Regions from separate parts of the Cupriavidus sp. DF5525 genome, predicted to be linked through region 3. Evidence: predicted binding sites of a transcription regulator. Region 3 holds the regulator's gene; each other region holds the start of a gene.
What was found. Region 3 encodes FliA, which starts transcription of late flagellar genes. Its sites were predicted from a motif close to CTAAAGTTTNNNNNNNNNNNGCCGNTA; they were not measured.
Positions count from the first base shown of each region.

Region 1: kleA (stable inheritance protein KleA) is a predicted target of FliA. The motif match lies at 1,831-1,857, and genes of this name have one in related genera.
Region 2: ABNX08_RS04645 (DUF342 domain-containing protein) is a predicted target of FliA. The motif match lies at 4,280-4,306, and genes of this name have one in related genera.

Region 1 covers NZ_CP168268.1:35,596-42,902, reverse strand. The annotation lists gene ABNX08_RS42800 (antirestriction protein) at 1-50, shown strand, start outside; gene ABNX08_RS42795 (hypothetical protein) at 95-313, shown strand; gene ABNX08_RS42790 (hypothetical protein) at 325-1,533, shown strand; gene korC (transcriptional repressor KorC) at 1,550-1,807, shown strand; gene kleA (stable inheritance protein KleA) at 1,965-2,201, shown strand; gene kleE (KleE stable inheritance protein) at 2,410-2,736, shown strand; gene ABNX08_RS42770 (DUF2761 domain-containing protein) at 2,738-3,067, shown strand; gene ABNX08_RS42765 (transcriptional regulator KorA) at 3,174-3,482, shown strand; gene ABNX08_RS42760 (ParA family protein) at 3,479-4,243, shown strand; gene ABNX08_RS42755 (ParB/RepB/Spo0J family partition protein) at 4,240-5,289, shown strand; gene ABNX08_RS42750 (DNA-binding protein) at 5,468-6,499, shown strand; gene kfrB (IncP plasmid survival protein KfrB) at 6,670-7,017, shown strand; gene kfrC (IncP plasmid survival protein KfrC) at 7,046-7,307, shown strand, end outside.
Region 2 covers NZ_CP168265.1:962,965-970,271, reverse strand. The annotation lists gene ABNX08_RS04660 (FAD-binding oxidoreductase) at 1-696, opposite strand, end outside; gene ABNX08_RS04655 (CapA family protein) at 917-2,029, shown strand; gene ABNX08_RS04650 (hypothetical protein) at 2,101-2,256, opposite strand; gene ABNX08_RS04645 (DUF342 domain-containing protein) at 2,548-4,161, opposite strand; gene ABNX08_RS04640 (SAM-dependent methyltransferase) at 4,458-5,291, shown strand; gene ABNX08_RS04635 (DUF1415 domain-containing protein) at 5,292-5,867, opposite strand; gene ABNX08_RS04630 (TIGR03862 family flavoprotein) at 5,960-7,225, shown strand; gene ABNX08_RS04625 (NAD(P)/FAD-dependent oxidoreductase) at 7,222-7,307, opposite strand, start outside.
Region 3 covers NZ_CP168266.1:2,675,565-2,682,871, reverse strand. The annotation lists gene flgA (flagellar basal body P-ring formation chaperone FlgA) at 1-501, shown strand, start outside; gene flgM (flagellar biosynthesis anti-sigma factor FlgM) at 664-972, shown strand; gene ABNX08_RS33435 (flagella synthesis protein FlgN) at 1,141-1,602, shown strand; gene ABNX08_RS33430 (IS4 family transposase) at 1,713-3,101, opposite strand; gene ABNX08_RS33425 (flagellar protein FlhE) at 3,247-3,645, opposite strand; gene ABNX08_RS33420 (RNA polymerase sigma factor FliA) at 3,684-4,400, opposite strand; gene ABNX08_RS33415 (flagellar synthesis regulator MotR) at 4,497-5,291, opposite strand; gene flhF (flagellar biosynthesis protein FlhF) at 5,303-7,307, opposite strand, start outside.

The DNA of each region.
Region 1 (7,307 bases), on a different replicon from region 3:
TCGCAGCCAGCCACGCCGAGGCGGCCGCGATCTACCGGGCTATTGACTGATGAGGGGCGGCCCCGGCTTCGGCCGGGGCTTCCAGGAGGCGACCATGACCAGGAACAACGCTCCCCAGGCACCGACGAACAGCTACGCGACGGACGGCAAGTGCCACAACGCCGAGCCGGGCACCTACGGCCACGAATGCGGCAAGCCGGCCGCATGGATCGGCACGAACCACAAGGGGTTCAGCTCGGGATTCTGCGACGACTGCAAGCGCCACGGCTACGAAGCCCGCGACGTGATCGCGTGGCGGCGTGCTGACACTTGAGGGGCCGGCCGATGGCGAAGAAACGCAAGACGCCGGCCCAGCCGGGCCAGGACTGGAACGCGCCGGCGGCCGAGCTGCTGGCCGAGCTGCCCACCGACCGCGACGAGCTGCTGGCCGCCGCCGTGGCGGCCGTGGTGGAGATCGACGCGGCGATCATGCGCGGTGACGGTGCGGCCGCCGAGGCGGCCAGCGACCGATACGAGGCCGTCATCTGGAAGATGAACGGCGGAACGCACGTGGGCAGCATGGCCGACCACGACGCGCCCGGCCAGGTCATCGAGCGCCATTGCGCGGCGGTGCCTGGCGACGTGCCCTTGTGGGGCCAGCGCGGCCAGTTCCTGGTCGCGGATGGCGACATGCGCGCCCTGGTGGAGTACGAGGCCGGCTACGGCGGGCCGCTGGGTGCCCACTTCCAGTTCCACGTCATCGACCTGGACAGGCCGTTTATCTCCGAAACGGGCTACCGCTCGCACTTCGACACGGCGCAGGGCTGCATGACGGTGGACGAGGTTGCGCGCGGCATCCTGGCTGCGCAGCGAGCCGAGAAGAAGCGCCCGGTGATGGTCGAGGCCAGCTACCGCGACCGCCTGGCCGATGCTCCCCTGCCCGCTTGGCTGGCCGGCTTGGAGCCGCCGGCGCGGCGCGCACCGGCGACCGTCCTGGTGCCGCCGGGGTTCGTCCTGGTCGATGTGGTGCTGCCCTCGCATCGGGCCTTCATCGCCAGGCGCTGGGCGGCCGAGGCCGCGACCAGGATCAAGGCGGCCAGGGCCGCCGGGTTGGACGCCAAGGGAAAAATCACCGGCGCAGGCCCGGAGCGAGATCCCGCATCGCCAGAAACGACGATGACCTGCAGCATCGTCAAAGCCGACGATGCCGAGCCGGGCGAGGGCGGGCCTGTATCGCCGGAAACAACGATGCCGCGAGCGAGCGCGGCAACCTGCAGCATCGCCAGGAATGGCGATGGAGGCCCGGCCGACCTGGTGGAGTTCAAGCCCGGCCAGCGGTGCGAGATCGTGAGCGTCCATCACCCGGTTTTCGACCGCTACATCGGCAAGCGCATCATCATCGTGAAGGTGCATCCCGACACCCGCCAGGTGTGGGCGCACGACGACAGGCCGGTAACGTACAAGACCAATCGCGCAGGCCGGCGCGTGGTCGATTCAGACCCGAGCTGCATCCAGTCGATCTACGGCTTCGACCAGTTGCGGCTTATCACTTGACCAGGAGAACGAACGAATGACGAACGACGCCAATATCCGGCTGGAGTGCTTGAAGCCGGCCGAACGCTGGGCGCAACCGACCGGCGAGGAAGTCCGAGAGGTGCTGCGCCTGGCCGGGTTCAGCGGCAGCAAGGCCGCGAAGGCGCTGGGGCTGGGCGCGAAGGGCGACCGCACGATCCGCCGCTGGATCGGCGAGGACACCCCGATTCCCTATGCGGCATGGGCGATCCTGTGCGACCAGGCCGGGCTGGGCGTGATCTGGAAAGAGGATTGACGCCAAGGGAAAGGTTTTAGCGGCTAAAGTTTAGCCTTCGGATTCCGGTAAAGCGAAAAAAGTTTAGCTAAAGTGCTTGACAGGTTAGGGCATTTTGCCCTAATATAGCACTTGAAGGCCGGGCACATTGCCCAGGTCAACTACCGGAGAAAGTCCGATGAGCGACAACAAGATTATGCCCTGGATTGACGAGCTGGAGGGCGCGGCAGCGACCGACTTCCCGGCCCGCCGTGACGAGATCGCGGCCATGATGGCCGAGGCGGCCGAGCTGGTGTGCAAAGCCGAGGAACTGCGCGGCAAGGCGTACTTCGCCGGATGCTCCCTGGAGGGGCAGGCCAAGGGCCATTGGTCGATGGAAGCCGTCGAGCAGGCCAAGCGCCGGGCCGGCTGGTAAGAGCACATGGCCCGGTCGGCAACGGCCGGGCCTATCGAGGACGCCAAGAAGGAGTATTGCGTGAGCCGAGGCAAGATCAAGGGCGGCCCCAGGTGGAGGAACGCCCCGGAGTGATCCGGGGCGCTTGGCCTGGTGCTGGCACACCGTAACCATGCTTCCGAGTGGGAGCACCCAGCATTCAACACGTAAGCGCGTGGAGGGTCAAGCTATGTCCAACATCATCAAGTTCCCCAAGGAGATCGAGCAGCCCGCCGCGCCCGCGCCGGTGGAGCCTGCCGCCGCGTCTGCTGCCCCCAACAAGGCCCCCGGTGCTGGCCTGCTGGCCGGCCTGGTCAAGTTCGTATGGGTGGCGACCGTGCTGGTCTGGCCGATCCTCAAGTGGGTGCTGTCGATTGCCACCTTCTTCCAGTTCGTGCGGATGCTCTACCACTGGAACACGCCTGGCGTGTATGCCGGTTGGTCGTTCCTGGCGTACTTCGCGGTGCTGACCGCGATCACCTACTTCGTTTCGATCTACAAGCCGAAGGGGCTTTGACATGAAAAAACAGACCCTACCCTACCCGCCGGGATTCGTGGAGCCGAACACCGGCCGGGTGGCCGTCCTGGTGCGCGAGTACGCGGCCAGCGACTTGAACGGCGATGCGCCGGCCTATTGGTACAGCGCGCAATCCGAGGAATGGGGCCTTGACCCCTGGCGACTGGTGGAAGGCGTCGATCCGCACACCGCCGGCGGTCAGTTCGACGTGTGCTTTGCCAACGGTTCGAGCCGCACGGTCGGCCCGCTGATGACGTTCTTCATGAGTGCCGCTGACGCGGCCAGGTTGAACGCCAAGAAAGAAGATCACGCGCCCATTTTTAGCCGCTAAAACGCTTGACGCGGGCGGCGAGTTTAGCTAAACTTCTGCACATGGTCGGCGGCTGGCACCGCCTTTTGTTCAACAACCGGGTGTGGAGTTTATATGGGTGTTCTCCATGAAGAAACGGCTAACCGAAGCCCAATTCCAGGCGGCGATCAAGGGCCTGGAGATCGGGCAACAGACCATCGACATAGCGCGCGGCGTGCTGGTCGATGGAAGGCCCCAGGCCGAGTTTGTGGCCTCGCTGGGGCTGACCAAGGGGGCGGTATCGCAAGCGGTCAGCCGCGTGTGGGCAGTGGCGGGGGAAGTGCTCCCGCAGGGCTTCGAGCGGGTGACGGCGGTACTGCCGGAGCATCAAGCGTTCATCGTCAAGCGTTGGGAAGCCGACGCCAAGGGAAAGAGGAAACAGGAACCCAACTCATGAAAACACTGGTCACGGCAATTCAGAAAGGCGGTCAAGGCAAGACGTTCGCAACCTGCCACCTGGCGTTCGACTTCCAGGAGCGCGGCCTTCGGGTTGCAGTGATCGACCTGGACACCCAGGGCAATGCGAGCTGGACGCTGGCCGGCCACGACTCGGGCTATCCCGCCAGTCGCATGTTCACCGCCGGCGGCGACGAGCTGCGCGCCTGGTTCGCTGACCGGGAGGATGACGGCCTGGCGCTGATCGCGGCAGACGCCAACCTGGCGAACCTGGACAAGATGGAGCTTTCCCAGGCGGCCGCCGCGCTGCGGGCCAGTGTGGCCGCGCTGGGCGAGTTCTTCGACGTGTGCCTGATCGACACGGCCCCCTCCCTTGGCGTCGCCATGACGGCGGCCGTGCTGACGGCCGACTACATGCTGTCGCCCATCGAAATGGAGGCGTACAGCTTGCAGGGCATGAAGAAGATGGTCGCGGTCATCAGCAACCTGCGCAAGCAGAACCCCAAGCTGCGCTTCCTCGGCATGGTGCCGAACAAGGTGGACGCGCGGAAGCCGCGCCACGTCAACAACCTGGCGACGTTGCAGCAGGCATACCCGCAGCTCATCTTGCCGTTCAGCATCGGCGCGCGTGACAGCATCGCCGAGGCGCTGGGCGAGCAGATGCCGGTGTGGAAGATCAAGAAGACCGCCGCGCGGAAGGCCACCCAGGAGGTGCGTGCGCTGGCGGATTACGTGTTCACGAAGATGGAGATCGCGCAATGAGCGCCAAGACCAACGCCAAGAAGAAGGAGCAGGACAAGCCGCAATCGTCCGGGCTGGGCCTGGACGGGCTGGGCGACCTGGCCGGCCTGCTGAACGAGCAGCCGGCGGCCAACGCCGGCGGCGCAGGCCCGCAGGAGCTGCCGCTTGACCTGATCGACGAAGACCCGCACCAGCCGCGCACGGCCGACAACCCCGGCTTCTCGCCGGAGAGCATCGCGGAGATCGGCGAGACGATCAAAGCGCGCGGCGTGAAGTCGCCCATCAGCGTGCGCGAGAACCCGGACGCACCGGGGCGCTACCTCATCAACCACGGCGCGCGGCGCTATCGCGGCTCGAAGTGGGCGCACAAGACCACGATCCCGGCCTTCATCGACAACGACTACAACGAGGCCGACCAGGTTATCGAGAACCTGCAACGCAACGAGCTGACGGCGCGTGAGATCGCCGACTTCATCGGCCGCGAGCTGGCGAAGGGCAAGAAGAAGGGCGAGATCGCCAAGGAGATCGGCAAGTCGCCGGCCTTCGTCACGCAGCACGTCACGCTGCTGGACTTGCCCGAACCCATTGCCGAGGCGTTCAATAGCGGCCGGGGCAAGGACGTGACTGTCATCAACGAGCTGGTGACGGCCTACAAGAAGAACCCCGACGAGGTGGCCGCCTGGCTGGCCGACGACAGCCAGGAGCTGACGCGCGGCTCGGTGAAGCTGCTGCGCGAGTTCCTGGAGGACAAGCGCAGTCACGAGGACGGCGACCGTGATCCCAACACCGTCGATGCGCTGACCGGCAAGACCGACGCCGAGGCCGGCGACGGCGAGCAGGGGCCGCAGGATGATGACGCCAAGGGGAAGAAGGAGCCGAAGGAGGCCGACCCCGACAAGCTCAAGAAGGCCATCATCCAGGTCAAGCACGACGACCGGCCGGCACGGCTGATCCTCAACCGCCGGCCCCCGGCCGAGGGCTGGGCCTGGCTCAAATACGAGGATGACGGCCAGGAGTTCGAGGCCGACCTTGGCACCGTGCAGCTTGTCGCGCTGCTGGAGGGCTGACACGCCCAGCGCCGGGCATCGCCGACCACCGACCCCCACCCATCGCCCCGCCATCGAGCGGGGCTTTTTTTGCCCGCGTTTTAGCCGCTAAAAAAAGTTCAGCTAAACCGCTTGCGTAGTGTTGTATGTTGTAGTATGCTTCACGCTACAACATACAACCGGCCAAAGGAGGCCCGACATGGCGATCTCGAAGGAGCAGATATTTGCGGTGGCCGACGAACTGGACGCGGCCGGCCAGAACCCCACGCTGGCGAACGTGCGCAAGCAGCTCGGCAGCGGCAGCTTCACCACCATCAGCGAGGCGATGAACGAGTGGCGCGCACGCAAGGCCAGCCAGGCCGCCCCGATCCGCGAGCCGGCACCGCAGGCGATCACTGACAAGCTGGCCGAGCTGGGCGGCGACTTGTGGGCCGTGGCGCTGGAAATGGCGAACAACCGCCTGGCCGCCGAGCGCGAGGCGCTGGAGGCCGTGCGCCAGGAGACGGAAGCAGCGCGCCAGGAAGCCGCAGAGCTGGCCGACCAGCTCACCGGCGAGCTGGACGAGGCCAAGGCCCGCATCGCGGCCCTGGAGGCCGTCGAGGCGGCCGCCAAGGGCGAGGCCGACGAGCTGCGCGGCAAGCTCGCGGCGACCAGCGAGCGCGCGGCCACGGCCGAGGCCAGGGCCGGCGAGCTGCGCACGGAGCTGGATCACGCCCATCAGGAAGCCCGCCAGGCGCGCGCAGAGCGCGACAAGGCCCAGGAGAGGGCCACGGCCAGCGCCGACCAGGTGGAGGCCCTGCGGGCCGACCTCGCGGCCGCGAACAGCCGTACCGCCGAGATCGAGCGCCGCGCCGGCGAGCTGCGTGCCGACCTGGAGCGGGCGAACCAGGCGACCGACCAGGCGCGCGCCGCTCAGGCCGAGCAGCGGAAGGCCACCGAGGCGGCCGCCGCCGAGCGCGACCAGGTGCGCGCGGAGCTGGTGAAGGTGCAGGCCAAGGCCGAGGCGGCCGAGCAGGCCCACCAGGAGCAGCGCAAGGCGATGGCGGCCGAGGCACACCGCCAGGCCGAGCGGCTGACCGCCGCCCAGGGCGAGCGCGACCAGGCGAAGCGCGACGCTGCCCAGGCCCGCGAGGAAGCGGCCGGGCTTCGCGGCCGGCTGGAGGCCCTGGAAACCGTCATGGCGCAAGGCCGGGCGGCCGATCCGACCAGCGGCGGACGCAAAAAGACCTGATAAATCGGTTGGTTTTCCTTAAAATTACCCTGGAACCCTGACAAAACGCACAACCCGGCCGCTGGGAAGAGCCGGCCTCGCTTTGCCGAGGTAGGCTTTTTTGTTGGAGCGCGGCTTGCATGGGGCCACCATCACCCTTTTGAGAACTACGGCAACCATAGGAGTGCCCGATGAAAGAACGCCTCTTGGTCATGAACGGTCAACGCATCGTTCAGGCCGAAAAGGACGGCGCTTGGACGAATCAGAAAGTAGACAAGGCGGGCGCGTTGAAGCCCGGCATCTACAACCTGTACACGGCCCAAGCGGCCGACAAGAAGCAGACCCACGCCGGCGTGATCGTTCATGCCGACGCCACCAACGTGTACCAGCAGATCGGCAAGAACTTTGTCATGCACGCTCGGTCAGATTTCGATAAAGTACCTGAAATTGGGAGCGCAAAGAGCATCAGCTACAACGCCCAGGGCAAGGCGGCAGTCGCCGCAGAGGCCCCGAAACTGACGCGGGGGCGCTCCATGTAGCTTTAGCGGCTAAAAAGGAGGCACGCCCTTGAAACGACTCACCATCCCCGGCAGCGGCACCGAGAGCCGCGCCACCAAGCCGGCCCGCGTCAGCGCGCCGGCCACCCTCGGCGGTGCCGCCTTCGGCGCTTCGCGCGAGGACACCGGAGCCGACTTGCTGGAGGCCGCCCAGGCGGCCGAGATCGAGCAGCAGGCCACCCTAGAGGCGGCCCCGGTCGAGCAGTCCTACCCCGAAACCCTGGCGCTCTACGTGCAGGCCAAGCACGACCAGGTGGAGCACATCGAGGACA
Region 2 (7,307 bases), on a different replicon from region 3:
GTAGGCGGGGATCACGGCGGCCGCCTGCTCCAGCGGATAGACGATCAGGCCGCCATACACTTCCGGCCCCACCGGGTGCAGGCGGAACTCGAACATGGTCACCACGCCGAAGTTGCCGCCGCCACCGCGCAGCGCCCAGAACAGGTCGGCGTTCTCGTCGGCGCTGGCGCGCAGCAGCTTGCCGTCGGCAGTCACCACCTGCGCCGATACCAGGTTGTCGACCGTGGTGCCGAACTTGCGGCTGAGCCAGCCGAAGCCGCCGCCCAGCGTCAGCCCCGCGACGCCCGTGGTGGAGTTGATGCCCAGCGGCGTGGCCAGGCCGAAGGCCTGCGCTTCATGGTCGAAGTCGCGCAGCGTGGCGCCGGGCTCCACGTAGCCACGCTGCGCCTTGGGATCGACGCGCACGGACTTCATCTGCGACAGGTCGAGCACCATGCCGGCTTCGCAGATCGCCAGTCCGCCGATATTGTGGCCGCCGCCGCGTATCGCCAGCAGCACGCCGTTGTCGCGCGCGAAATTGACGGCGGCGATCACGTCGGCAGTGCCGGCGGCTCGCACGATCAGCGCCGGGTGGCGGTCGATCATCGCATTCCAGATGCTGCGGGCCTCGTCGTAGCCGGGGTCGGCCGGTTGCAGCAACTGCCCCCTCAGGCGGGACTTGAGTCCCTCGACAAGTTCGCTGGATAGCTGGGCCATGATGTGCCTCCCGATGCTGGTTGCGAATATCGGACGGCGCGCGGCGGATGGGGAAGTGATGACCACGAGGACCGATGACTTCACCATTTAAGGCGGGCACCGGATGAATGTAAACGTGTACTGGGTAGTGCGCGCGGCAAGTGCGGTACGGCGATCATGCCGCCATGCCGGCCTATCATGAATCGACGGCGCGCAATCGCAGCGCCTAACGAACAGCGCCATGAACCCTTCGACCTCACCTCCCCTATTCCTTTGCGGCGACGTGATGACCGGCCGCGGCATCGACCAGATCCTCGCGCATCCCAGCCAGCCGCTGCTGCACGAATCGTATGTGCATTCCGCGCTCGACTACGTGCACCTTGCCGAGCGCAAAGCCGGACCGATCGCGCGCCTCGCCGCGCCGGAATACCCGTGGGGCGTGGCGCTGGCGGAACTAGAAAGCCGCGCGGCGCGGCCGCGCATCGTCAATCTCGAAACCGCCATCACCACCAGCGACGACGCCTGGCCGGGCAAGTCGGTGCACTACCGGATGCATCCGGGCAATATCGCTTGCCTGCAGGCGGCGGGCATCGACTGCGCGGTACTGGCCAACAACCATGTGCTCGACTGGGGACGCGCAGGGCTGGACGATACGCTGGCAGCACTGGACGGGGCGCACATCGCGCATGCCGGCGCCGGCCCCGACGAGGCCTCCGCCGCACGTGCCGCGCTGTTGCCGCTGCCGGGCGGCGGCCGCGTGGTGGTGCTTGGCTTTGCGATGGAGAACGCCGGCACGCCGGCGGCGTGGCGCGCCAGTGCCGGGCATTCGGGCGTGAACCTGCTCGATGACTGGTCCGATGCTTCGCTTGAACGCATCGCGGCACAAGTGCGCGGCATCAGGCGGGCGGGCGACGTGGTAGTGATTTCAATCCACTGGGGACCGAACTGGGGCTACCGCATCGACCCGGCGCAACGCGCCTTCGCACGCGGCCTGGTGGGGCGCGCCGGCGCGGATATCGTCCACGGCCATTCCTCGCACCATCCGCTCGGCATCGAGCTGCATGCGGGCAAGCCGATCCTCTACGGCTGCGGCGACTTCATCAACGACTACGAAGGCATCGGCGGCTACGACGAGTACCGGCCCGACCTGGCGCTGATGGCCTTCGTCAGCTTCGATCGCGGCGGCCGCGCCGACCTGCGGCTGGTGCCGCTGCGCCGCAGCCATTTCCGGCTGCAATATGCGCGCGAAGTGGATATCGCGTGGCTGCTGGCGATGCTCGCGGACGAAGGGCGCGCGCTTGGCACAAGTTGCGAGCGCAGTGGCGTGCACGAGTTGCGCGTGTTCGCGGCGTGAGGCCTGCGCCAATGAAAAGCCCGCCGGCGAGGCGGGCTGACAACGTGTGGCCCCGCGCGCGAGGCCGTTTTCTAATGCCGGTGAATCATGTGATCGAACCAGGTCTTCACCGACTGCTCTTGTTGCTGCAGCAGCGTCGGGTTCTTTTCGCGCAGGACCCAGATGACGATCGCCGCACAGGCAACCAGGGCGATCAACACCAGCGCAGTGATCATTGTGGCAGCCATAGCAACCTCCTGTCGGTAGTGTGGTTGCACCTTCAGTGTAGGTCGGCTGGCAGGCGGTTGCAGGGACGCAGAAAGCAGGAAGGCCAGCCGTGCTGGCTGGCCTTCCGGTTATTCAAGTGCCACGTGTGTCGGTTCTGTGTAACGCTTCCACAGTTTGCTGATTCCGCTTCTGCATTCACTGCCCGACGCTAGCTCTTCTCGCCCATCCTGCGGCACCCCAGGACATAACTGCAGCATAGTACAAATCTCCGGGGAGGGAAGCGTCCAGAAGGCTTGCTATGCGGCGCCGGCTCAGGTCACCGCGATGCGGTCGTCGACGAGCCGGATCTGCCCGCCAGGCTTGTCTTCCATCACTTTGAGCACACGGCTGCCTACCTGCAGCGTAACGCCGCCGTGGATGCGGTGCGCGGCGTCGATCACGGCGTCGGCGGCGGGCTGCATCTGCTGGCCGAGTTCGGTCAGCCGCCCCTCCAGCTCGAACAGGTCGCGCGAGAGCTTGAACAGCGTCGCGCGCGCCTTCTCGCGCAGGTCGCCGACGGCTTTGTCCGGGTGCTGGGCGAAGAACGCCACCAGTTGCCTGACCTTGTTCTGCTCTTCCAGCAGCCGGCGGCGATCGCCTTCCAGCGCGGCGCGCTGCGCGTCGGCGTAGGGGTTCAGGCCGACCTGCACGCTGGTGGCGGTGCCGGCCGGGGCGCCCAGCACCGCGGCGCGCACGGCCAGCATGGCGCGGCTGCGGCCGCCGCTGATGCTGCCCTGCACGCCGGGGCCGCCCACCACGATGCGCTCGCCCGCGGCAACATCGCTCTGGCGGATGCCGCTGTCGACAGTGACCTCGGTACCGGCCTCGACCACGGCGTTCTCGATAAAGCGCGCCTTCACCGCGCCCTTGCAGCGCACGCTGGCGCGGCTGATACCGCCTTCGGTGTGTCTGGACTTGGCCTTGCCGATAATGCCGCCCTTGACCACGACGTTGCCGCCCGCCTCGACGTTGGCGGCCTCGATGGTGCCTTCGACCACCACGTCGCCGCTCACGCTTACCGACATGCCGGTACGGATATCGCCCGACACGCGCAGCGTGCCGTCGAACGCGACATTGCCGGAATGCAGGTCGACCGACTCCACCTGCACCACCGGGCTGACCGAGATGCCATAGACGCCGACCACAGGGGATCCTGCGATCACCGCGACCAGCAGGTTGGCATCGTCGGGATCGGCGGCCGCGCCGGTGAGGCCTTCTGCGAAGGGTGGATCCTCCACAGGATCTGCCGCGATGGGCTTGCCGAACACGTCCACGCCGTCGTTGCCGGGCACGGCCGGGATGCGGCGCATCAGCGGCGTGCCGGGGCTGAGCAGCAGCAGGTTGCCCAGGTCGCGCAGGTCGACCTTGGTGGCTTCGTCGTCGGCCTGCGCCGGCTTGCGCGGCTCAAGCAGGTTGACGAAGCGCGCCGGCTCGCCCTGGCGGGGTGCCACGCCGGCGGCGATGGTGCGCAGCTCGCAGGTGCCTTCGGCCAGTGCGGCATCCAATGCAAGGCTCTGGATCGGCGCCACCACGCCAAGGTCCGCCACGGCACGGCGGATGTCCTCCGCGGTGACCGGCCTTCCGCCTTCGGGCGGCATCAGCGTCAGCCGCACGGCCAGGCCGTCGCCGGTGATATCGAGTTCAAAAGCGCCGTCGATCAGCGCGCCGATGGTGGCGTCGATCTCATGCTCGGCGCGCTGGCATTGCGCCAGGAACTGCGCCACCGCGCGCGCTTCCAGCCGCGCGCCGGCCCAGCCCAGGCTGGCCAGGCATTGCTTGAGGCTGTCGTGATCCGGCGGTAACCTGCCGGGCTCCGGCGTGTAGCGCGCATGCACCTGCTCGCCTGGCTCCGTGAGCTCCAGGCGCAAACCTGACTCGTGAATCATGAGTCCCCCGACTGTTCTTGTGGAGAGGCAGCCCGCCACGGGCTGTTCCACATGGCAGTACCGCACTGCGGGACGGCCGGCCATGGCGCCGGCGCTCCGCTTGTTATCGATCTATGACCAACGGCAGAAGGGTCGCCAAACTTGAGCGCACAACATACCCTGCCGAGGTGGGGTCTGCGCCACCTGCGCCACCTGCGCCACCTGGGCCACCTGCGCCGGCGGGGCCCGGCGGGACTTTTGGGTAAACTGTCGGCATTCCAGGGCGCGCCGCGCCCTGCCAGCCTGTGCAGTCCCCCATGTCCAATACCCACGAAATCCGCCCCGGCCAGTCCATCGAGCTGCTCAAGGAACTCCATATCCTGACGCGCGACGGCAAGATGAACCAGGACAGCCGGCGCAAGCTCAAGCAGGTCTACCACCTGTTCCAGTTCATCGAACCGCTGCTGCAGGAGGTCAAGCAGGACCGCGGCCGCGTCACGCTGGCCGACCATGGCGCCGGCAAGTCCTACCTCGGCTTTATCCTGTATGACCTGTTTTTCAAGACGCTGCAGGACGACTCCCACATCTACGGCATCGAGACCCGCGAAGAGCTGGTGAAGACCTCGCAGGCGCTGGCCGCGCGGCTGGGTTTTCCGGGGATGTCGTTCCTGAACCTGTCGGTGGCGGATTCGATCACCTCGCCGGAGCTGCCGCCGAAGGTGGACGTGGTTACCGCGCTGCACGCGTGCAATACCGCGACCGACGACGCGATCCGCTTCGCGCTGGCCAAGCAGGCGCGGCATATCGTGCTGGTGCCGTGCTGCCAGGCGGAAGTCGCAAGCGTGCTGCGCAAGCACAAGGGCAAGCTGCTGGCCGGCAACCCGCTGACCGAGATCTGGCGCCATCCGCTGCATACGCGCGAGTTCGGCAGCCAGGTGACCAACGTGCTGCGCTGCCTGCAGCTCGAGGCGCACGGCTACCAGGTCAGCGTGACCGAGCTGGTGGGCTGGGAACACTCGATGAAGAACGAGCTGATCATCGCGCAATACAAGGACCTGCCGCGCCGGCGCCCGGCCGAGCGGCTCGAGGACGTGCTGGAACAACTCGGGCTGGAGGAGATGCGCGAGCGCTTCTTCACCACACCGGCGTAATCAGCCTTTCCGCGGCTCGTCCTCGCCCGCCATCCAGCGCTGCCAGCCGGCATGGCCGAGGCGGCGCATGGTGGCCTGGTTGCGCGCGTAGATATCCGCCGCATCCGGGAACGCCGCCACCGCGCGCGCGATGCTGTCTTCGCGCAGCAGGTGCAGAATCGGATACGGGGCGCGGTTGGTGTAGTTCTCGATATCGTCCGGCTCGGTGCCCGCGAACTGGTAGTGCGGATGGAAGCTGGCGATCTGCAGCGTGCCTTCCAGGCCGAGGCTGCCGAGCAGGCGCTCGGCGAAATACAGCAGGTCGTTGAAGTCGAGGAAGTCCGCCACCGCATCCGGCAGGATCAGCAGCGTCGTGTCGATCTGCGCAGGGTCGGCTGCCTCCAGCAGGCGCAGTTCGCGTTCCAGGTCGTCCATCACATCCGGCGCTTCCGTGGCCGTGCTGACCACGTAGCGGACCTGTTCCTTCACATACACGCTTTTGGCGAACGGGCACAGATTGAGCCCGATCACGGCGCGCTCCAGCCAGTGGCGGGTGGCGGCAATGACGGTGTCTGCGGAGGTGGCGGCGGAAGACATGATGGCAATACTCGGGGAAACCGTCATTCTAGCGCTGCCGCAGGCTCTATAATCCGCGGCGGAAACACCCTCGCCGTCCCTTGAGCTTCCCCATGCCCTCTTCCCTCAACCCTTCCCTGCACAGCACCAGTACCGACGTTGCCATCATCGGCGGCGGCCCGGCCGGGCTGATGGCCGCCGAAGTGCTGGCGGCACAGGGTGTCAGCGTGGCCTTGTATGACGCGATGCCGTCGGTCGGGCGCAAGTTCCTGATGGCCGGCAAGGGCGGTATGAACCTGACGCATGCGGAGCCGGAGCCGGCCTTCCTGGGCCGCTATGGCACCCGCGCGGCACAGATCGCGCCGATGCTAGCGGGCTTCGGCCCGCAGGCCCTGCGCGAGTGGGTGCATGGGCTTGGCATCGACACCTTTGTCGGCAGTTCGGGCCGCGTCTTCCCGACCGACATGAAGGCCGCGCCGATGCTGCGCGCCTGGCTGCACCGGCTGCGTGAATCCGGCGTGCAGTTCCATATGCGCCATCGCTGGCTGGGTTGGGAGGACGGCGCGCAGCACACCCTGCGCTTCGCTACGCCGCACGGCGAAGTGTCCGTGCAGGCTCGCGCCGTGGTGCTGGCGCTGGGCGGCGCAAGCTGGGCGCGGCTGGGATCGGATGGCGCGTGGGTGCCGCGACTGGCGGAGCGCGGTGTCGAGATTGCGCCATTGCGGCCGGCCAACTGCGGTTTCGATGTGGCGTGGAGCGAAGGCTTTGCCTCGCGCTTCGCGGGCACGCCGGTCAAGCCGGTGGCCATCGCCCTCACGGATCCCGACGGCCATCCGCACTACCGGCAGGGCGAGTTCGTGATCAGCGCGAACGGCATCGAAGGCAGCCTGGTCTATGCGCTGTCGGCACCGATCCGTGACCGCCTCGAAGCCGAAGGCAACGTGGTCATCCACCTGGACCTGCTGCCTTCGCACAACGCCGAACAGGTCAGCACCGAGGCCAACCACCCACGCGGCTCGCGTTCGCTGTCGAGCCACCTGCAAAGCCGGCTCGGTATCACGGGCGTGAAGGCAGCGCTGCTGCGCGAATGCCTGCTGAAGGACGCGATGTACGACCCCGGCACGCTGGCCATCTCGCTCAAGGCGCTGCCGCTGCGGCTGCTGCGCGCGCGGCCAATCGATGAAGTGATCAGCAGCGCCGGCGGCGTGCGTTTCGAAGCGATGGATGAACGGCTGATGCTGCGCGCAATGCCCGGCGTGTTCTGCGCGGGCGAGATGCTCGACTGGGAAGCGCCCACCGGCGGCTACCTGCTGACGGCATGCTTCGCCAGCGGGCGCACCGCGGCGCTGGGCGCCGCGGCGTACCTGCAGCAGGCTTAGGCGGCGGCCTTGCCGCCGACGAGGCTCAGCGCCACCGCCTCGGCCACTTCGATGCCGTCGATCGCGGCCGAGTAGATGCCGC
Region 3 (7,307 bases):
GATTGCGTCGCGCCCGATCCCTTCCTGCCCGCCGGCGCATCGCCTTGGGGCCGGGTCTCGGTGGGCGTGCGCTGCGGCGGCGAGCGGCCGTGGGTGCGCTACATGCAGGCGCGCGTCTCGGTGCTGACCGACTATTACGTCGCCGCGCGCGCACTGGGCCCGGGCGAACCGGTCGGCCACGCCGATATCGAAGTGCGCCAGGGCGACCTGGCCACGCTGCCGCGCGCGGTGATCACCGATCCGGCGCAGCTCGCCGGCGCGATCACCACCAACCGCATCGCCGCCGGCTCGCCGCTGCGCGCCGACCTGCTGCGCAAGGCCATCGCCGTGCGCCAGGGCCAGACCGTTACCGTGGCCGTGGAGGGCGACGCCTTCCAGATCACCAGCGAAGGCAAGGTGCTGGCCGACGCTGCCACCGGCAACACCGTGCAGGTGCGCCTGCGCAACGGGCAGGTGGTCAACGGCCTGGTGCGCAGCGGCGACACGGTCGTGCTGCAGTAGCCCCTAGGAAAGTGCCTTAATCGTGGCCAACAGGCTGGAACCAGGCGGCGCCCGGCGTGCGAAAATGCCGCCGGCCCTGCCGCAGCGCGAATCCGGGGCACCAGCCCCTAAAGATTTCGCAGCCGCGGCCGTAATGCCATAGGAAACCAGCAAGGAACGCCCGTGAAGATCAACCACTCCACCTCGTCCCGGCCCGCCGACGCTCCCGCGGGCGACGCCGCCGCCCGGCCCCAGGCCGCGCCGGCCAGCGCCGCCGCGCCGTCCGCCGGCCTGAGCGTCAGCCCGCTGGCCGCCCAGGTGCGCGAGATCAGCGCCCGCCTGACGCAGGAAACCGACGACGATATCGATACCGCCAAGGTCGAAGAGATCCGCCAGGCCATTGCCGAAGGCCGGATCAAGATCGACCCGGGCAAGATTGCCGACGGCCTGCTCGCCACCCTGCGCGAGCTCGGCCAGGCCGACCCGACCTAGTCCACTGAATCATTGAAATGGTCGGTGAAGGACATGTCAGGCGGGATTCAGCGCTAAGGGCAAAGCGCAGCAATAGCACAGCTATTGCGAGCATTTGCAACGACGCGAGGTGCCCGCCTGACATGGCAGGCACCGACCAATTTCAGTGATTTAGTGGACCTACCCATCATGAGCCAGAGCCTGATCCAGTCCCTGCAGCGCGAAACCGAAGCCATCCAGGCCTTCGGCCAACTCCTCACCGAAGAACGCGACGCTCTCAAGCGCGGCGACTTCCAGTCCCTCAGCGAACTGCTGACGCGCAAGGTAGAACTGGGCCAGGCCCTCTCCCGCCAAGTCAGGGCCCGCGAAGCCCAGATGGGCGCGCACGGCCTGCGCGCCGGCCCCGAAGGCCAGTTGCTCGGCCGCCAGATCGACCCGGCAGTCGCCGCCGCCTGGCGCAAGCTCATCTTCGCCGCACGCGCCACGCGCGACGGCAATGCCCTGAACGGCGCCGTCATCAGCGCGCATCTCGACTTCACCCGCGAAGCGATCCAGGCACTGCGCCAGCATGGCGGTGGTGATGCGGGGTTGTATGGGAAGGATGGGAAGGCGGCGGCGGGGGTTGGTGGGGTCAGTCTGGCGGCAGGCTAGCGTCAAAAGCAGGTTGTGGCTTTGGGTGCTCCAGCAGCACCCGAGCTAGCCTAAGCAAGGTGTTCTCCCTCTCCCCTCAGGGCTTGCCTTTACCCACAACTTCCGGCGGCTTACTCGTTTTTCTGGAAGATCCGATACATTTCGGTGATTTCGTGCAGGGCGAGGAAGCCGCGCCACAGGACGGTGGCTCCCGGGGGATCGTCGTTTTTGCGACCCAGGTAGCCACCGAGCTTGGCGATCCAAAGGACAGCTTCGCTGAGTTTGGGCGCCTGCTCCGGTGGCTTGGTGGTGCCGTGCGTGCGGCAGTACAAAGCCCGCCATTCGAGCGATTGCAGTAGCACCGAGCAAGGGATATCGGCTTCGAGCCGGCCCAGCATGGTCGCGTACATAATGCGCCAGCCGATCACGGCGAACAGCGCCGTGGCCCGCAGGAACCGCTCCAGCGTCCCGAACTGCCGGGCCTCGATCTGGCAGCCACTTTTCAGGACACGATGCCAGGATTCAATGGTCCAGCGCCGGGCGTACCAGCTCAGCCGTTCGAGCACATCTTCCAGCGTTTGGGTGGGCATCGAACTGAGCAACATCCATTCGAGCGGCTCAACGCCTTCGGGCGGCTCGATTTCCAGCGCGTGAATGGCAAACACTTCGAGACTCGGTAGCCCCTCTGCACCGCGGCTGCGCGGCGCTCGCAGTTGGACCGGCACACAGCGCAAAGCCAGTCGGGCACTACGTGCCTGCCTGGCGCCGGACCTGGGCACGTGCAGTACGGTCTCCCCAAGTACAGGAGCCGCGGCAACCGTCTCCCACAGATACTTCTCTGGGTGGTCCACGCCCCGATTCCAGGCGGCCCGCACCAACCAGTCCACCCCCGCTGGGCGCGGCGCCAGAAACACGTCATACACATCGCCCTCGCGATCGCTGACGGCAACAAGGTGCGTGTCCGGACACTGCATCTTGAGCGGCTCAAGGCATTCCAGCCCCTCCAGCCACTTCACGCTTTCCTTCTCGCGAATGGACAGCGCCCGGCGCTGCCTGGCCTTGCCCGATGCTTGCGGCGCACGCACCCACGTCTTCATGCTCAACACGCCCAGTGGCAGGCCCTCAGGCGTCACCGCCAGCACGCTGTGCAACATGAATCCGTGCAAATTGCCGCCCGTGCCGTGACCAAGTCCCTCAGTCGCGGGCAAATTTGCCAGATTGAATTCCGTGGTGTCCTGCACCGTCAGGACGACAGGCACCTGCTGCATGCGACCCACGGTTTGAACGACGTGGCTCGCCAGTATTCCGTCCGGGTCGACCGCCTCATTATCAAAGAAGCGATATGCCGCCTTGAGTTGGGCACCACTCAAGGCCTGCGGGAACGAAACATGGGCTTTTTGCGCCAGTCCGCGCGCCAATGCCACAAGGCGCTGCGTGCGACGTGCATCGCCCAACTGAGCGCCACCGAATTCGTCGCTGGCCCAGTCTTCCAGATCTTCCGTATCAGGCAAAATTGCCACCACTGATTGTCAACTTCACCCGAAGTTAACACCGTCCAATCCGGTTTACAACCTTTCCTATCGAGATGTGGGTAAAGGCAAGCCCCTCAGGGGGAGAGGGGAGTCCCACAACGGCAAAATTGACGCCGCACTTCGGTATCAAGGTCTACCGAAACCCCACCACGACCTCATTACTCTTGCCCTGCAACACCGGCACCAGGCCCCCCTGCCCCGGCACCCGGAACGCAAACACAAAACCCTTGGTCGCGTCATCCCCGGAGAACGCATCCGTCTTCCCTTCGGCCTGCGGCAGCAACACGCAGCGCTGCGCATTGCAGAGATACGCCTGCAGTTCCACAGGTGGCGTCTTGGCAAAGCTGTAGCGCCAGCGCACGGAAGTAATGACGCCTTCGGACTGGGGTAACACCCCGGTGGGTTGGATCGGCGGCGACACTACACGCTGCCCGCGGCCGTATAGCGCGGGGCCATTGACCGAACCGATCCACGCATGACGGGTTCCGCCATCCTGCGCAGCCCATGCGCAACACGACACTGCGGCAAGCATCAAGCAAGCGCCGCGCACGGCGCCGACCAACACCCGCATCACAACATCCCGCGCAACTGGTTCCGCAACCGCGTAATCGCCTGCCCGCGGATCTGGCACACGCGCGACTCGGTCACATCGAGCACCGCGCCGATCTCGCGCAGGTTCAGCTCCTGGTCGTAACACAGCGACAGCACCAGCTTCTCGCGCTCAGGCAGGCGATCGATGGCGCGGATCAGCGCTTCGCGCATGCCGCTTTCCATCAGCACGGTCAGCGGGTTGCCGTCATCGCTGCCGCCGAGATGGCGATCGAGGAAGTCTTCTTCGCCAGAGCGTTCGAAATCCTCGTAATGCAACAACTGGCAACCATAGACTTCGTTGAGCAGTTGCTGGTATTCGTTTAGCCCCATCTCCATGGCCTCGGCCACTTCGGAGTCCAGCGGCGTGCGCCCGAGCTTCTGCTCCAGCCCGCGCTGGTTGCGTTCGATGCGGCGCGTGAACTGGCGCAGGCTGCGCGACTGCCAGTCGTTGGCGCGCACCTCGTCGAGCATGGCACCGCGGATGCGCTGGCTGGCATAGGTCTCGAAGCGCGCGCCGTGCGTGTCTTCATAGCGCTTGGCAGCGTCGAGCAGGCCGATCATGCCGGCCTGGATCAGGTCGTCGATCTGCACGCTGGCGGGCAGCTTGGCGGCGAGTTGCAGGGCGATGCGCCGCACCAGCTGTGCGTGCGCCTTGACCACATCGGCCTGTTCGAGCTTTCCCTGGATCGTGTACATGGTGCAATTCTCGTGGATGCTGGATTGCTGGACCGGCACGCCATATGGCGGCCGGCTGGCTCAGGGTCCGGTTCGGTTGGTTGGCATGGGGCGGGCTCAGGCCATCGCGGGCGCCGCGGCAGGTGCGGGCGTATCGGCGCGCAGCGGCCAGCCGCCGATACTGCCGGCGGTGCGGCGCAGCGCGGTGGTGGCGGGCGCGGCCGGAAAGGCTTCGACCACGCAGCGCCCCAGTTGCAAGCCACGGGCCACCAGCGGATCGGCCGGCAGCCAGCCCGCGCAGATCGCCTCTACGCCCAGGTACTGGCCGGCGGTGCGCGCCAGGTTGCGCATGATCGCCTGCACGGCGGCTTCGGTCGCCGCCATGTTGACGATCAGGTGGAAGCGCCGCCATGCGTACAGGTGATGCAGGCGCTTGATGCAGGCGTACGCGGCGGTGATCGACGCCAGCTCCGGGCGCATCACGATCAGCACGTTGTGCGCACCGCCCGCGAATGGCGACAGCCCACCGTCGGCATCGGCTGCCGCATCGACCAGCACGCTGCGAAAGGCGGCCAGCGCCGACGCCGGCAAGTCCAGGCTGGCGCGCTGCCGGCCCGCCGGCAGCAGCGATACTGCAGCGCTGGTACCCGCGCCCGCGGCGGCTTCCAGCGGCATGCGCCCGTCCTGCACGTCGGCGAGGGTCCCTGCCGGGGCGGCGCCGGCCAAGCGCGTCGCGCGCGCCGTAGCCGGGTCTTCGTCGAGCAGCAGCACGCGTTCGCCCTGCATCGCCAGCGCATGCGACAGCCCCAGTGCCACCGTGGTGGCACCGGCGCCGCGCTCGCTGGCGACCACGGCGATGCGGCGGGTCGTGCGCGGGGCCAGCATCCGGCGCAGGCTTTCAGCCTGGTCCATGGCGAGTGCGCTCACTGCAGGACCCCCATCGCGTCGGCGTTCGTGTTGATACCAGCGGCCGACGTGGCAGCGCCGCGGCCCGGGTAGTTCTCCAGCACGTCGAGCAGCGCCAGCATGCGGCCCATGCCTTCGTTGAGCACCGTGCCGGCCACCGGCGCACCCTGGCGCGCGGTGCGGCCCGCCAGGCGTGCGAGGAAGGCGGGTGCGGTGGCGGTCGGCGCGTGTTCCAGGCGCAGCACCGACAGGCCCAGTTGCAGCGCCGCCAGCGCGGCGCCGGCGGCGTGGCCGGCTTCCGCATCCTGCGCGAAGTGGTCGGCGGCATGGCGCAGCGTGCGCAGGCGCGCATCGGCGGTATCGGTCCACGGCGCCCAGCGCGCGACCTGTGCGGCGTCTTGCGCCAGCGCCGGATCGCACAGCAGGTAGCGGGTCTCGAGCAGTTCGCCGGCCGCGCGGTCGACCAGGCGCGCTACCACCAGGCAGGCGTCGATGCCGCCTTCGGGCGCGCCCTTGCCGCGTACCGGGCTTTCCGGCAGGCGCACGTCGGCGCTGGCCAGCCAGCGCACGGCATCGCGCTCGCGCACGGTGGCATCGCCCACGGCGTGGAAGGTGAGCGTGTCGGCCAGTGCATCGAGCTTCCACGCGGCGCCGGCGCTGATTACGCGCGCGGTCTTGCGCGCATTGGCGACCCAACGCTCGCCGGCTTGCTGCCAGCGCGCCAGCGTGGCGGCGGACGGTACCGCTTCAAGCAGGTTGACGACCTTGCGCGCGGCACTCATGGCGGCGCGCAGGTTGGCGGCTTCCGCATCGGCTTCGCCGAGCGGCTGGCCGGCGCGGCCCGTGGCCGTCACCGTGGCCGCCAGCGGCGTGCCGTCGCGGTCAGCCAGCCACAGCGTGTGCTGCATCGGCTGGGGCGCGCGGCGGCCCGGAACATTCACTTGCAGCGTGGTGGCGAGCGCCAGCACGTACTGGTCGCACAGGCGGTTGACGTCGCGGCACACCGCTTCGCGCACCTGCTGCGCCATCGTGCGCAGGGCCGGTGCATCGGCGCCGCGCTGTTGCCACAGCGAGCGGGCGAGGTCGAAGCCGAGGCCCGAGCTGTTGAGTTCAGTCACGCACTGGCCGAGCGCGTCGGCGCTGTCGGTCAGCGAGCGCAGCACATCGTCGGCGCCGCCCTTCGACTGCACGGCATCATCGCCAGCGGCCTGGCGGCGGCGCGCCGCATCGGCATCGGCAAACACCGAGCCGCGGCGCGGCGTGAGGAAAGCGCGCTCCACCAGTGCGGTGCTGCTGGCGAGTTCCAGGTGCTCCGGCACGCGCTGGCCGGTAGAGGCATAGAACACCGGCAGGCGGTGGCGGATCACCACGTCCAGCACCGAGCCCAGGTGCGTGGCTTCATCGAGCTTGCTGATGATGCAGCCGTCGATGCCACCGCTTTCCGGCGCGGTGTCATGACGGTAGGCGTGCACCACTTCATTGAGGGTATCGCCGTGGCTGGCGCCATTGAGCAGCAGCACGCGCTGCACCGGCGCGGGCACGCCGGCCAGCATGGCGATCTGCTCGGACAGGCTGCGGTCGCGCTGGCTCATGCCGACGGTGTCGATGATGACCAGGTGCTTGTCCTTCATCGCCGCCAGCGCAAAGCGCAGGTCGGCGGCGTCCTTCACCGCATGCACCGGCACGCCCAGGATGTCGCCGTAGATGCGCAGCTGTTCGTGCGCGCCGATGCGGAAGCTGTCGGTCGTCAGCAGCGCCAGCTTGTCGGCGCCGTGGCGCAGCACGAAGCGCGCTGCCAGCTTGGCGGTGGTGGTGGTCTTGCCCACGCCGGTGGGTCCGATCAGCGCCAGCACGCCGCCTTGCGCAAACAGGCTGTCTTCATCGCCCACCACCGGCACCTTGCTGGCCAGTTCAGTGCGGATCCACGTCATCGCTGCCGGCCGGTCGTAGCCGAGCGGCAGCCGTGCCAGCAGCATGCGCGCCAGTTGCCCGGAGAAGCCGGCGCCGACCATCCACTCGAAC